DNA from 3 places in the Staphylococcus caprae genome. Region 1 is predicted to be linked to each of the others. Evidence: a T-box and tRNA genes for the amino acid it is inferred to sense, from the RefSeq annotation. Region 1 holds a T-box; the other regions hold tRNA genes.

Region 1 (5,012 bases):
TAAATGGATGCAACATTTTCATAATTTTATCGAGTACATAACTCAATACTGAACGTGTTGTTTGTTTTTGAGTTTCATCATCACTATTCATTGGTATCTTACTCATTTCAATATACCAATCGCAGAATTCATCCCAAATAAAGTTATAAAGTGCACGTCCTACTTCGCCAAATTCATATTTGTCACTTAACTCTGTTACTGTTTTAATTGTTTCATTTAATCTTGTTAAAATCCACTTATCCGCTAAAGATAATTCACCTGATAAATCGATATCTTCTACTTTAAAGTCTTCGCCGATATTCATTAAGCTAAAACGCGCTGCATTCCATATTTTATTGATAAAGTTCCAAACAGATTCTACTTTTTCAGTTGAATAACGTAAATCATGACCTGGAGATGAACCGGTAGCTAAGAAATATCTTAAACTATCCGCACCATATTCATCAATTACATCCATAGGATCAACGCCATTCCCTAAAGACTTACTCATTTTACGTCCGTCTTCAGCTCTTACTAATCCATGAAGTAACACATCATTAAATGGTCTTCTATCTGTAAATTCTAATCCTTGGAATATCATTCTAGCTACCCAGAAGAAGATAATGTCATAACCAGTTACTAACGCATTCGTAGGATAATAACGTTTAAAGTCTTCTGAGTCCGTATCAGGCCAACCTAATGTAGAGAATGGCCATAATGCACTTGAAAACCACGTATCCAATACGTCTTCGTCTTGAACCCAATTTTCGATATCTTTTGGTGCTTCTTCACCAACATAAATTTCATTCGTTTCTTTATGATACCATGCTGGAATTTGGTGTCCCCACCATAACTGACGAGAAATCGTCCAGTCTCTGATTTCTTCCATCCAACGATTGAACGTATTTTCAAAGCGTCCTGGGAAGAAATCGATTCTATCATCAGTTTTTTGATTATCTAGTGCTCTTTGCGCTAATGGTTTCATTTTAACGAACCATTGTGTTGATAAATAAGGCTCTACAATCGCACCTGTTCTCTCTGAATGACCCACAGAATGAGTATGTTCCTCAATTTTAATCACTAAATTTTGTGCTTTTAAATCTTCAACAAGTTGTTTACGACAATCAAAACGATCCATGCCTTCATATTTTCCAGCTTTATCGTTCATTTTACCGTATTCATCCATCACGATAATATTTTCCAAATCGTGACGTTGACCAATTTCAAAGTCATTTGGATCATGTGCTGGAGTGACTTTCATTGCACCAGAACCGAATTCGATATCAACATATTCGTCTGCAAGAATAGGCAACTCTCTACCTACTATAGGTAGAATTACCTTTTTGCCAATAACGTCTTTATAACGTTCATCATTAGGATTGACGACAATGGCTGTATCTCCAAGCATTGTTTCCGGACGTGTTGTCGCAATTTCAATATACCCTTCGCCATCTGCAAATGGATATTTAAAATGATAAAATGCACCCTGAACGTCCTCATGGATAACTTCTATATCAGATAACGCTGTTCTTGCTTGAGGATCCCAGTTAATGATTCTTTCACCGCGATAGATAATACCTTTATTATATAAATCGACAAACACTTTTCGAACAGCCTTACTTAATCCTTCATCTAAAGTAAAACGCTCTCTACTATAATCTAAACCTAGACCAAGCTTAGCCCATTGTTGTCTAATAAATGACGCATATTCTTCTTTCCAATCCCATGCTTGCTCTAAGAACTTATCTCGTCCAAGGTCATGTCTAGAAATACCTTGTTCGTTTAATTTTGCTTCAACTTTAGCTTGTGTTGCAATCCCAGCATGATCCATACCAGGAAGATATAAAGTGTCATAACCTTGCATACGTTTCATACGTGTAATAATATCTTGTAACGTTGTATCCCATGCATGTCCTAAATGCAACTTCCCAGTTACATTGGGTGGTGGAATCACAATCGTATATGTATCTTTCGATTTATCTTCTGACGGTTTAAAATAACCATTTTTTACCCATTCTTCATAACGACCCGCTTCAACTTCTCTTGGATCGTATTTCGGTTTCATTTCCATAAAAAATCCTCCTAATAAATTAAAAACACCCACCCTATAAAAATAGGACGGATGTTCCGTGGTACCACCTATATTCAAGAAGAATTACATTCTCAATTTGTTACATGTAATGTCTTCAAGCACTTAAGTATTAGATTAACGCTCAAACACGCTTTCACCTACTATATATATGTTCAGTGAAAGTAATTAACGGGCTACCTTCAATTCAAACCACTTACATATTTCCACCAAATATATGCTCTCTATAAAATGATTAGAATTTACTCTTCCCTAACATTATATTCATTTACTCACTTATAGTATAATGGATATATCAATAAGTCAATGTATTGGAGGTAAAATTTATGAATGAGTGTGCCTTTAGTACAAAGGATGAAACATACTTAGAATATCACGATAAATTTTGGGGGCAACCATTATACGATAGTAAGGAATTGTTTAAACTGATTGCTTTAGAGTCACAACATGCAGGTTTATCATGGCTAACTATTTTAAAGAAAAAAGATGCATACGAAGAAGCTTTTTATAACTTTGATCCTGAAAAGGTTGCTCAAATGACGAGCAAAGATATCGACCGATTAATGGAATTTCCTAACATCGTTCATAACAGAAAGAAGCTAGAAGCAATTGTGAGTCAAGCTCAAGGTTATTTAAAAATCGAACAAGATTATAATAGTTTTAGTGATTTCTTGTGGTCATATGTAAACAATAAGCCTATTGATATGGGATATAAAAAACCAAGTGATCGAATAACTGTTGATGAACGTGCAACGAAACTTTCGAAAGATCTTAAGAAATACGGTTTTAAATTTTTAGGTCCAGTGACTGTCTTTTCTTTTTTAGAGGCTGCTGGCTTATACGATTCACATTTAGAAGGTTGTCCAGTCAAACCTTCACATGCATAAAATTAAAAAGAGGTCGGGACAAAAGCGTTTAGGATTTGAGCAGAACCGAACAATGAGCAAAATTGTTTCTCAAATTTTGTCGAATTGTGAGTGTTACTGCCGAAAATCCTGCTTTTGGGACACCGTTAATCGGTTTCCCAGAGTATAAACGATAAGGTTTCCCGCCTCTTTTACTTTTCATTATATCTTGCTCTGTATTTTAAGAAGTAACCAATTAATGGTGCGATAACAAATAGAATAAAGAAGATTCTAAATATATGATAGCTTGATATCATTGCAACGTCAGCACCTGTTGCCATAGCCACAAGTACGATTTGGCTCATACCACCTGGCGCTGCACCTAAGAATAATTCATTGATGGAATTATTGGTAAACACATGCACAATGACAACCATGATAAATGCAGATAGAATTAACATGATATTTTGAAATGCAATTGCTACAGCTATCCTGCCCTTTAAGTCATTCAGCAAATACGCAATTTGTATTCCGATGCGAATCATATACACAACTTGTGCAGACGCTAATAACCAATGATCTAATGTAAAAGTAAGATTTGTTGTCATGTTCCAAACTATAAGTACCAAGATCGGTGCAAGTAACTGTTTCGTAGGAAAATTAATTTTAGCCATTAAAATATAAACAATTGCAACTAATAATAGTAGAAGTGCAATTTGCCATATTTCTAACGCTTGCGTGAATGGCGCTACTTTCATGCTAGCTCCTTCAGAAGAACTACTAGAATCTCTGAAAAAGTAAGAAATCAGCGGTACTAAAATCACAACAAATATAATTCGTGAGGTTTGAGTTAAACTGACTACTAAAATATTTGCTCTTTTATCTTCTTCCGCCATAATCAACATTTGACTTAGCGCGCCTGGAATCACGCTTAAAATAGCTGTTTCTGTGTTAACTTGAGCGATCTTTTTAAAGAAGTAAGCAATGAATAACGCTAGGACTAGTAATAGTACCGTAATAATGATGATGGTTAACCAATCATTCCTAATATCACCTATGACTGTCTTCGTAAAGGTAGAACCAATTTGTATACCTAAAAATATCAAACCAGTTTGGCTTAACCAAAATGGCCATTTGATTTCTAACTTGAAAACTTTCACACATAAAATTGCTGCAATCATCGGACCAAACATGAACGGTAATAATATATGTGAAAATTTTAAAATTAAACTTAAAATAATGGCTAAAACTAAGACAATAAAGTTATTTCTTTGTATTTTATTCATCCTATCACGCCGCTTTCTTGAGTACAGAAGTTAAATAGAAATCGTTGAATCTTAAAATATATGATTCCTTGATTATTCCACTCAGACATTTACTGTCAATATGTTAAATGAGGCTGAGATAATCAATCATGTCTCAGCCTCACTAAATTGTTATCTTATATTAAATTAAATTTATCATACAATGCGACTTAAGGCATTATCAAATGCTTGAATCGTTTTTTCAATGTCCTCTTTAGTATGAGCCATTGATAGGAATGTTCCTTCAAATTGTGAAGGTGGTAAGAATACGCCCTCTTTTGCCATTTCTCTATACATATTACTGAATAGTTCTAAATCACTTTGATTAGCTTCATCAAAATTAGTTACTGGACCTTTATTTAAGAAATAACCAATCATTGAACCAGCTCTGTTAACTGTAATAGGCACATTATGCTTACCAAATACTTCTTTAAGACCTTTTTCTAAAATATCTCCTAATTCATTGAAATATTCGTACGACTCAGGTGTAAGTTGACTTAATGTCTCATAGCCACTCGTCATAGCTAATGGATTACCTGATAACGTACCTGCTTGGTAAATATTTCCAACAGGAGCGATTTGATCCATAATTTCTTTTTTACCGCCAAAGGCACCAACTGGTAAACCGCCACCGATGACTTTTCCTAAACAAGTTAAATCTGGTGTTACACCAAAGTAACCTTGAGCACAATTATAACCTACACGGAAACCTGTCATAACTTCATCAAAGATGAGTAATGCACCATATTCATTTGTAATATCACGTAAACCTTGTAAAAATCCTTCGACAGGAGG
Region 2 (5,012 bases), 1.2 Mb from region 1:
GACTTCACCCCAATCATTTGTCCCACCTTCGACGGCTAGCTCCAAAAGGTTACTCCACCGGCTTCGGGTGTTACAAACTCTCGTGGTGTGACGGGCGGTGTGTACAAGACCCGGGAACGTATTCACCGTGGCATGCTGATCCACGATTACTAGCGATTCCAGCTTCATGTAGTCGAGTTGCAGACTACAATCCGAACTGAGAACAACTTTATGGGATTTGCTTGACCTCGCGGTTTCGCCACCCTTTGTATTGTCCATTGTAGCACGTGTGTAGCCCAAATCATAAGGGGCATGATGATTTGACGTCATCCCCACCTTCCTCCGGTTTGTCACCGGCAGTCAACTTAGAGTGCCCAACTTAATGATGGCAACTAAGCTTAAGGGTTGCGCTCGTTGCGGGACTTAACCCAACATCTCACGACACGAGCTGACGACAACCATGCACCACCTGTCACTCTGTCCCCCGAAGGGGAAAACTCTATCTCTAGAGGGGTCAGAGGATGTCAAGATTTGGTAAGGTTCTTCGCGTTGCTTCGAATTAAACCACATGCTCCACCGCTTGTGCGGGTCCCCGTCAATTCCTTTGAGTTTCAACCTTGCGGTCGTACTCCCCAGGCGGAGTGCTTAATGCGTTAGCTGCAGCACTAAGGGGCGGAAACCCCCTAACACTTAGCACTCATCGTTTACGGCGTGGACTACCAGGGTATCTAATCCTGTTTGATCCCCACGCTTTCGCACATCAGCGTCAGTTACAGACCAGAAAGTCGCCTTCGCCACTGGTGTTCCTCCATATCTCTGCGCATTTCACCGCTACACATGGAATTCCACTTTCCTCTTCTGCACTCAAGTTTTCCAGTTTCCAATGACCCTCCACGGTTGAGCCGTGGGCTTTCACATCAGACTTAAAAAACCGCCTACGCGCGCTTTACGCCCAATAATTCCGGATAACGCTTGCCACCTACGTATTACCGCGGCTGCTGGCACGTAGTTAGCCGTGGCTTTCTGATTAGGTACCGTCAAGACGTGCATAGTTACTTACACATTTGTTCTTCCCTAATAACAGAGTTTTACGATCCGAAGACCTTCATCACTCACGCGGCGTTGCTCCGTCAGGCTTTCGCCCATTGCGGAAGATTCCCTACTGCTGCCTCCCGTAGGAGTCTGGACCGTGTCTCAGTTCCAGTGTGGCCGATCACCCTCTCAGGTCGGCTACGCATCGTTGCCTTGGTAAGCCGTTACCTTACCAACTAGCTAATGCGGCGCGGATCCATCTATAAGTGACAGCAAGACCGTCTTTCACTGTTGAACCATGCGGTTCAACATGTTATCCGGTATTAGCTCCGGTTTCCCGAAGTTATCCCAGTCTTATAGGTAGGTTATCCACGTGTTACTCACCCGTCCGCCGCTAACGTCAGAGGAGCAAGCTCCTCGTCTGTTCGCTCGACTTGCATGTATTAGGCACGCCGCCAGCGTTCATCCTGAGCCAGGATCAAACTCTCCATAAAAAATTATGATGTTTGATTAGCTCATAAATACTAAATAGTTTGTAACTCTCGTTACTGTTTGTTTGGAATTAACGTTGACATATTGTCATTCAGTTTTCAATGTTCATCTACATATTAAGAGTAAAATATAAATGGTGGAGACTAGCGGGATCGAACCGCTGACCTCCTGCGTGCAAAGCAGGCGCTCTCCCAGCTGAGCTAAGCCCCCAAAGTATTTAGAAAGAAGTCGGGAAGACAGGATTCGAACCTGCGACCCCTTGGTCCCAAACCAAGTGCTCTACCAAGCTGAGCTACTTCCCGTATGTAGTTAAATAATCAATAATAAAATAGCGCGCCCGATAGGAGTCGAACCCATAACCTCTTGATCCGTAGTCAAACGCTCTATCCAGTTGAGCTACGGGCGCTTTATTAAGATGGTGCCGAGGACCGGAATCGAACCGGTACGGTGATCTCTCACCGCAGGATTTTAAGTCCTGTGCGTCTGCCAGTTCCGCCACCCCGGCAAAATAATGGAGCGGAAGACGGGATTCGAACCCGCGACCCCCACCTTGGCAAGGTGGTGTTCTACCACTGAACTACTTCCGCATATTAATAAAATCGTAATGAGCCATAGAGGATTCGAACCTCTGACCCTCTGATTAAAAGTCAGATGCTCTACCAACTGAGCTAATGGCTCAAAAGATGGTGCCGGCCAGAGGACTTGAACCCCCAACCTACTGATTACAAGTCAGTTGCTCTACCAATTGAGCTAGGCCGGCTATCATGGTGGAGAATGACGGGTTCGAACCGCCGACCCTCTGCTTGTAAGGCAGATGCTCTCCCAGCTGAGCTAATTCTCCGATTTATAATATTGCCTGGCAACGTCCTACTCTAGCGGAACGTAAGTCCGACTACCATCGGCGCTAAGGAGCTTAACTTCTGTGTTCGGCATGGGAACAGGTGTGACCTCCTTGCCATTGTCACCAGACAAAATTAACTTACTTTATTAATAATACACACTTTTTAAAGTCTTTGCAACGGTCAATTTTACACTCCGTTAAAATTCCGTTTACATTTTCGTAACAAGTGCGCTCGTTTTTGACGACTTTTATATGTTACTTCATTCAGACAAACAAGTCAACACTTTTATAAACATTTTTAAAAAATAATGTCGGAAAGTTCTTTATATAACTTGCTTCTTTTCACTCGTAATATTCTATCACATGATATCAGCTAAATCTATATCAATATTTTCAATTTTATACTGCATTTGTATATTTTATTGTGAAAATAACCAGTCTTTTCAACAAAGATAAGTCAATAACTAACCAATCGAAACGAAACAACTCTTTCGACCTAGTAACAATTACCTACAACATATGACTTGAATATGTATTTTCACTTCATCTATTTCCTTAACCACCTCTATTAATTAGGTCGACTTTCATAATAAAAAAACACTGATCACATAAATGCGACCAGTGCTGTATATAACATAATGTTAGACTTATTATTTCTGTCTCATATATGGGAATAATAATACGTCTCTGATTGATGGTGAATCTGTAAGTAGCATGACTAGACGATCAATACCGATACCTAAACCGCCTGTTGGAGGCATACCATATTCTAGCGCTTCAATGTAATCTTCATCCATTTCATGCGCTTCATCATTACCCTGCTCTTTCTCAACAAGTTGTGCTTCGAAACGTTCACGTTGATCGATTGGGTCATTAAGTTCAGTAAAGGCATTCGCGTGTTCTCTACCTACAATAAACAATTCAAAACGATCAGTAAATCTTGGATCTTCTGGGTTCTTTTTAGCTAAAGGAGAGATTTCAATTGGATGACCATAAATGAATGTTGGTTGAATTAATGTTTCTTCAACTTTTTGTTCGAAAAATTCATTTAAAATATGACCATATTTCATGTTTTCAGTAATTTCAATACCGTGTTCCTTAGCAAGTGCAACCGCTTCTTCGTCTGATTGAACATCATAGAAGTTCACTCCAGTTGCTTCTTTAACTGCATCTACAATGTGAAGTCTTCTCCAAGAAGATTCTAAATCGATTTCTTCACCATTATATTGAACTTTAGCTGAACCGAAAACTTCTTGAGCAATGTGTCTGACCATACTTTCAGTTAAATCCATAATATCATGATAATCAGCATACGCTTCGTATAATTCAATCATTGTAAATTCCGGATTATGACGAGTAGAAACGCCTTCGTTACGGAATACGCGTCCGATTTCATAAACTTTTTCTAAACCACCAACAATTAAACGTTTCAAGTGTAATTCAATGGCAATACGCATATATAACGTAGCATCTAATGCATTATGGTGTGTAACGAATGGGCGTGCTGCAGCACCACCAGCGATTTGATGCATCATAGGTGTTTCAACTTCTAAGAAACCTTGTTTATTTAAATAATTACGCATTTCTTGAATGATTTTACTACGATTAATGAATGTACGTGTACTGTCTTCATTTGTAATTAAATCTAAGTAACGTTGACGATATCTTTGCTCAATATCTTGTAAGCCATGGAACTTATCTGGTAAAGGACGTAATGATTTAGATAATAATGTAAACGACTTAGCTTTAACTGATATTTCTCCAGTATTCGTCTTAAACATGACACCTTCAATACCTACGATGTCACCTAAGTCAGCGATTTTCCAAATATCAAATTGTTCTTCTCCAACTTGATCTTTTCTTACATATATTTGAATTTGTCCTGATAGATCTTGAATATGAGCAAATCCAGCTTTACCTTTACCACGTTTTGTCATTAAACGACCTGCAATTGCAACGTGACTTTCGTCTTCTTTTTCATGTAATTCTTCTTTTGAGTATTGATCCCATTGCGCTTTCAGTTCACTAGAAGTCGCACTACGATCGAAACGATGTCCGAACGGATCAATTCCTAAATCAATTAATTCTTGTAGTTTTTGACGACGGACCTGCATTTGGTCATTCATTTCTTCTGACATAACTTTCTCTCCTTTAAGCTTCTTGTATTTCTATAGATTGTTCCATGCGTTCTTGTTGGGAATTTTGTAAAACATCTCTTATTTCAGGTTCGATTTCAGCTTCGTTTAGAGCTTCAGTTGTTTGACCGTTACCTTTGACACCCTTAAGATACCATGAAGCATGATTTCTCATTTCCATAACGCCAATCTTCTCACCTTTTAATTCTACAAGACGGCGCAAATGTAATAAAGCAATTTCTACTTTATCTCTCATTTCTTATACTTCTTAACTGTATCGTCTGCCGTTACTAAATTTCCAATAGTTTGATTGGAACGAGGTTCGATTTGATTTGAGGCAATATCATTCAAAGGTATAAGTACAAACGAACGTTCATTCATTCTCGGATGTGGTACCGTTAAATTTTCTTCTTCAATAATTTGATTGCCATATAATAATATGTCTACATCTAGAGTTCTTGGCCCCCAACGTACGACTCTCACACGATGTAATTGTTGCTCGGTCTCTAAGCAACATGACAAGAGTTCGCGAG
Region 3 (5,012 bases), 420 kb from region 1:
TACGACGGAGCACGTGAAATTCCGTCGGAATCTAGGAGGACCATCTCCTAAGGCTAAATACTCTCTAGTGACCGATAGTGAACCAGTACCGTGAGGGAAAGGTGAAAAGTACCCCGGAAGGGGAGTGAAAGAGAACTTGAAACCGTGTGCTTACAAGTAGTCAGAGCCCGTTAATGGGTGATGGCGTGCCTTTTGTAGAATGAACCGGCGAGTTACGATCTGATGCAAGGTTAAGCAGCAAATGTGGAGCCGTAGCGAAAGCGAGTCTGAATAGGGCGTTGAGTATTTGGTCGTAGACCCGAAACCAGGTGATCTACCCTTGGTCAGGTTGAAGTTCAGGTAACACTGAATGGAGGACCGAACCGACTTACGTTGAAAAGTGAGCGGATGAACTGAGGGTAGCGGAGAAATTCCAATCGAACTTGGAGATAGCTGGTTCTCTCCGAAATAGCTTTAGGGCTAGCCTCAAGTGATGATTATTGGAGGTAGAGCACTGTTTGGACGAGGGGCCCCTCTCGGGTTACCGAATTCAGACAAACTCCGAATGCCAATCAATTTAACTTGGGAGTCAGAACATGGGTGATAAGGTCCGTGTTCGAAAGGGAAACAGCCCAGACCACCAGCTAAGGTCCCAAAATATATGTTAAGTGGAAAAGGATGTGGCGTTGCCCAGACAACTAGGATGTTGGCTTAGAAGCAGCCATCATTTAAAGAGTGCGTAATAGCTCACTAGTCGAGTGACACTGCGCCGAAAATGTACCGGGGCTAAACATATTACCGAAGCTGTGGATTGTCCGTAGGACAATGGTAGGAGAGCGTTCTAAGGGCGTTGAAGCATGATCGCAAGGACATGTGGAGCGCTTAGAAGTGAGAATGCCGGTGTGAGTAGCGAAAGACGGGTGAGAATCCCGTCCACCGATTGACTAAGGTTTCCAGAGGAAGGCTCGTCCGCTCTGGGTTAGTCGGGTCCTAAGCTGAGGCCGACAGGCGTAGGCGATGGATAACAGGTTGATATTCCTGTACCACCTAGTATCGTTTTAATCGATGGGGGGACGCAGTAGGATAGGCGAAGCGTGCTGTTGGAGTGCACGTCCAAGCAGTAAGGCTGAGTGTTAGGCAAATCCGGCACTCGTAAGGCTGAGCTGTGATGGGGAGAGGAAATTGTTTCCTCGAGTCGTTGATTTCACACTGCCGAGAAAAGCCTCTAGATAGATAACAGGTGCCCGTACCGCAAACCGACACAGGTAGTCAAGATGAGAATTCTAAGGTGAGCGAGCGAACTCTCGTTAAGGAACTCGGCAAAATGACCCCGTAACTTCGGGAGAAGGGGTGCTCTTTAGGGTTCACGCCCAGAAGAGCCGCAGTGAATAGGCCCAAGCGACTGTTTATCAAAAACACAGGTCTCTGCTAAACCGTAAGGTGATGTATAGGGGCTGACGCCTGCCCGGTGCTGGAAGGTTAAGAGGAGTGGTTAGCTTCTGCGAAGCTACGAATCGAAGCCCCAGTAAACGGCGGCCGTAACTATAACGGTCCTAAGGTAGCGAAATTCCTTGTCGGGTAAGTTCCGACCCGCACGAAAGGCGTAACGATTTGGGCACTGTCTCAACGAGAGACTCGGTGAAATCATAGTACCTGTGAAGATGCAGGTTACCCGCGACAGGACGGAAAGACCCCGTGGAGCTTTACTGTAGCCTGATATTGAAATTCGGCACAGCTTGTACAGGATAGGTAGGAGCCATTGAAACGTGAGCGCTAGCTTACGTGGAGGCGTTGGTGGGATACTACCCTAGCTGTGTTGGCTTTCTAACCCGCACCACTTATCGTGGTGGGAGACAGTGTCAGGCGGGCAGTTTGACTGGGGCGGTCGCCTCCTAAAAGGTAACGGAGGCGCTCAAAGGTTCCCTCAGAATGGTTGGAAATCATTCACAGAGTGTAAAGGCATAAGGGAGCTTGACTGCGAGACCTACAAGTCGAGCAGGGTCGAAAGACGGACTTAGTGATCCGGTGGTTCCGCATGGAAGGGCCATCGCTCAACGGATAAAAGCTACCCCGGGGATAACAGGCTTATCTCCCCCAAGAGTTCACATCGACGGGGAGGTTTGGCACCTCGATGTCGGCTCATCGCATCCTGGGGCTGTAGTCGGTCCCAAGGGTTGGGCTGTTCGCCCATTAAAGCGGTACGCGAGCTGGGTTCAGAACGTCGTGAGACAGTTCGGTCCCTATCCGTCGTGGGCGTAGGAAATTTGAGAGGAGCTGTCCTTAGTACGAGAGGACCGGGATGGACATACCTCTGGTGTACCAGTTGTCGTGCCAACGGCATAGCTGGGTAGCTATGTATGGACGGGATAAGTGCTGAAAGCATCTAAGCATGAAGCCCCCCTCAAGATGAGATTTCCCAACTTCGGTTATAAGATCCCTCGAAGATGACGAGGTTAATAGGTTCGAGGTGGAAGCGTGGCGACACGTGGAGCTGACGAATACTAATCGATCGAAGACTTAATCAATTTTAAAATGTTTTGCGACGCAAAATCATTACTTACTATCTAGTTTTGAATGTATAATTCATTCACTTGTCTGGTGACAATGGCAAGGAGGTCACACCTGTTCCCATGCCGAACACAGAAGTTAAGCTCCTTAGCGCCGATGGTAGTCGGGCTTACGTCCCGCTAGAGTAGGACGTTGCCAGGCAATCACATTAATCCGCAGTAGCTCAGTGGTAGAGCTATCGGCTGTTAACCGATCGGTCGTAGGTTCGAATCCTACCTGCGGAGCCATGGCTCCTTGGTCAAGCGGTTAAGACACCGCCCTTTCACGGCGGTAACACGGGTTCGAGTCCCGTAGGAGTCACCATGTTGGAGAATTAGCTCAGCTGGGAGAGCATCTGCCTTACAAGCAGAGGGTCGGCGGTTCGAACCCGTCATTCTCCACCATTTAATCGAATAAATAAGTCGGAGGGGTAGCGAAGTGGCTAAACGCGGCGGACTGTAAATCCGCTCCTTCGGGTTCGGCAGTTCGAATCTGCCCCCCTCCACCATTATTAATGGGCTATAGCCAAGCGGTAAGGCAACGGACTTTGACTCCGTCACGCGCTGGTTCGAATCCAGCTAGCCCAGCCATTAGAGCCATTAGCTCAGTTGGTAGAGCATCTGACTTTTAATCAGAGGGTCAGAGGTTCGAATCCTCTATGGCTCACTCTTTAAAGCACCTTCATTATTGGAGGTGCTTTTTTTATTGTTAAATTTACAACTTCAAGTCGTTAAACCTTGAAAATTGCAAGCGTATACATTAATCTGAATCTATGTCAATGAAAGGAGAATATATCATGAATCAACGTATTGAAATAATTGGAGCACCTTCCACATTTGGTCAGAAAAAATTAGGTGTCAATTTAGGACCAGATGCAATTCGTTATGCAGGATTATTAGCGCGTCTTAAAAGAATGGGACATGATGTTATAGATAAAGGAAATATCGAAGTTCCAAATTTAGATGTTGAAAAGTTTCATTCTAATCAGGAAGGTTTAAGAAATTACAACGAAATCATAACTGTTTCTGAAAATCTTAGCAAAGCTGTATCTGAAACAGTTAAAAACGGAAACTTTCCACTAACATTAGGTGGAGATCATTCAATTGCTGTTGGTTCTATTTCAGGTATCAGTCAATACTACAATAATCTAGGTGTTATTTGGTATGACGCACATGGTGATTTAAATGTACCTGAAGAATCTCCTTCTGGTAATGTACATGGGATGCCTTTACGTATTTTAGCTGGTGATGGTCCAGATGAATTAGTTCATTTAAATGGATTCACTCCTAAAGTCAAACCTGAAAATATCGTATTAATTGGTATGAGAGATTTAGACAAAGGTGAGAGGGAATACATAAAAGATCAAAATATTAAAACATTCACTATGGCTGACATAGATCGTTTCGGAATACAAGAAGTCATTGAAAGAGCTCTGGAATACTTAAAATCAAGAAATATTGATGGTTTGCATTTTTCTCTAGATGTTGATGCGCTAGATCCTTCTGAAACACCAGGAACGGGTACTAGAGTATTAGGAGGCTTGAGTTATAGAGAAAGTCACTTTGCCTTAGAATTATTAAGTGAATCAAAACTGGTGACGTCAATGGATTTAGTTGAAGTTAATCCACTTATTGATCATTTAAATAGTACTGCTGAACAAGCGGTAGCATTATTAGGAACATTCTTTGGCGAAACATTATTATAGAAAGTAGATTAAAGCTTACATGATTTATAATTATGTAAGTTTTTTTCTATTTTAGTTATTGTTCATATGACACTATAAACAATGATTGGTATAATATTTAATATGGAAAAATATTACCCGGAGGAGATGTTATGGATTTTTCCAACTTTTTTCAAAATCTAAGTACATTAAAAATTATTACAAGTGTACTTGATTTACTGATCGTTTGGTACGTACTTTATCTTCTCATTACTGTATTTAAGGGAACTAAAGCGATTCAATTACTTAAAGGTATCGTAGTAATTGTTATCGGCCAACAAGTCAGTAAAATGCTTAATTTAACAGCAACCTCCAAATTGTTCGATATCGTTATTCAATGGGGAGTACTCGCATTAATAGTTATTTTCCAACCTGAAATTAGACGAGCATTGGAGCAATTAGGTAGAGGTAGCTTCTTAAAACGTTATACCAATACTTATAGTCGAGATGAAGAAAAATTAATTCAGGCTGTTTCTAAAGCCGTTCAATATATGGCCAAAAGGCGTATAGGTGCACTTATCGTTTTCGAAAAGGAAACAGGGCTTCAAGACTACATAGAAACTGGTATTCCTATGAATTCAGATATTTCTCAAGAATTATTGACTAATGTTTTTATTCCGAATACACCTTTACACGATGGTGCAATGATTATTCAAGGAACTAAAATTGCAGTCGCAGCAAGTTATTTACCTTTATCAGATAGTGTTAAAATTTCAAAAAGTTTGGGAACAAGACACAGAGCAGCAGTAGGGATTTCAGAAGT

Evidence for each region. A T-box is a leader RNA that pairs with one kind of tRNA and senses whether it is charged. The one in region 1 lies ahead of JMUB898_RS06100 (valine--tRNA ligase), so its partner is inferred to be a tRNA-Val.
Region 2: it encodes a tRNA-Val, which carries the amino acid that the T-box ahead of JMUB898_RS06100 (valine--tRNA ligase) is inferred to sense. The anticodon was not compared.
Region 3: it encodes a tRNA-Val, which carries the amino acid that the T-box ahead of JMUB898_RS06100 (valine--tRNA ligase) is inferred to sense. The anticodon was not compared.

Annotation. Positions count from the first base shown of each region.
Region 1 covers NZ_AP018587.1:1,264,957-1,269,968, reverse strand. The annotation lists gene JMUB898_RS06100 (valine--tRNA ligase) at 1-2,050, opposite strand, end outside; T-box leader at 2,091-2,336, opposite strand; gene JMUB898_RS06095 (DNA-3-methyladenine glycosylase I) at 2,395-2,955, shown strand; gene JMUB898_RS06090 (AbrB family transcriptional regulator) at 3,126-4,199, opposite strand; gene hemL (glutamate-1-semialdehyde 2,1-aminomutase) at 4,374-5,012, opposite strand, start outside.
Region 2 covers NZ_AP018587.1:2,427,334-2,432,345, forward strand. The annotation lists rRNA gene JMUB898_RS11720 (16S ribosomal RNA) at 1-1,505, opposite strand, end outside; tRNA gene JMUB898_RS11725 (tRNA-Ala) at 1,638-1,713, opposite strand; tRNA gene JMUB898_RS11730 (tRNA-Pro) at 1,732-1,805, opposite strand; tRNA gene JMUB898_RS11735 (tRNA-Arg) at 1,836-1,909, opposite strand; tRNA gene JMUB898_RS11740 (tRNA-Leu) at 1,920-2,008, opposite strand; tRNA gene JMUB898_RS11745 (tRNA-Gly) at 2,016-2,090, opposite strand; tRNA gene JMUB898_RS11750 (tRNA-Lys) at 2,109-2,181, opposite strand; tRNA gene JMUB898_RS11755 (tRNA-Thr) at 2,188-2,263, opposite strand; tRNA gene JMUB898_RS11760 (tRNA-Val) at 2,269-2,344, opposite strand; rRNA gene rrf (5S ribosomal RNA) at 2,358-2,472, opposite strand; gene lysS (lysine--tRNA ligase) at 2,995-4,482, opposite strand; gene JMUB898_RS11775 (tRNA-dihydrouridine synthase) at 4,496-4,735, opposite strand; gene folK (2-amino-4-hydroxy-6-hydroxymethyldihydropteridine diphosphokinase) at 4,732-5,012, opposite strand, start outside.
Region 3 covers NZ_AP018587.1:841,369-846,380, forward strand. The annotation lists rRNA gene JMUB898_RS03910 (23S ribosomal RNA) at 1-2,504, shown strand, start outside; rRNA gene rrf (5S ribosomal RNA) at 2,574-2,688, shown strand; tRNA gene JMUB898_RS03920 (tRNA-Asn) at 2,700-2,774, shown strand; tRNA gene JMUB898_RS03925 (tRNA-Glu) at 2,776-2,850, shown strand; tRNA gene JMUB898_RS03930 (tRNA-Val) at 2,855-2,930, shown strand; tRNA gene JMUB898_RS03935 (tRNA-Tyr) at 2,951-3,034, shown strand; tRNA gene JMUB898_RS03940 (tRNA-Gln) at 3,042-3,116, shown strand; tRNA gene JMUB898_RS03945 (tRNA-Lys) at 3,120-3,192, shown strand; gene rocF (arginase) at 3,323-4,231, shown strand; gene cdaA (diadenylate cyclase CdaA) at 4,363-5,012, shown strand, end outside.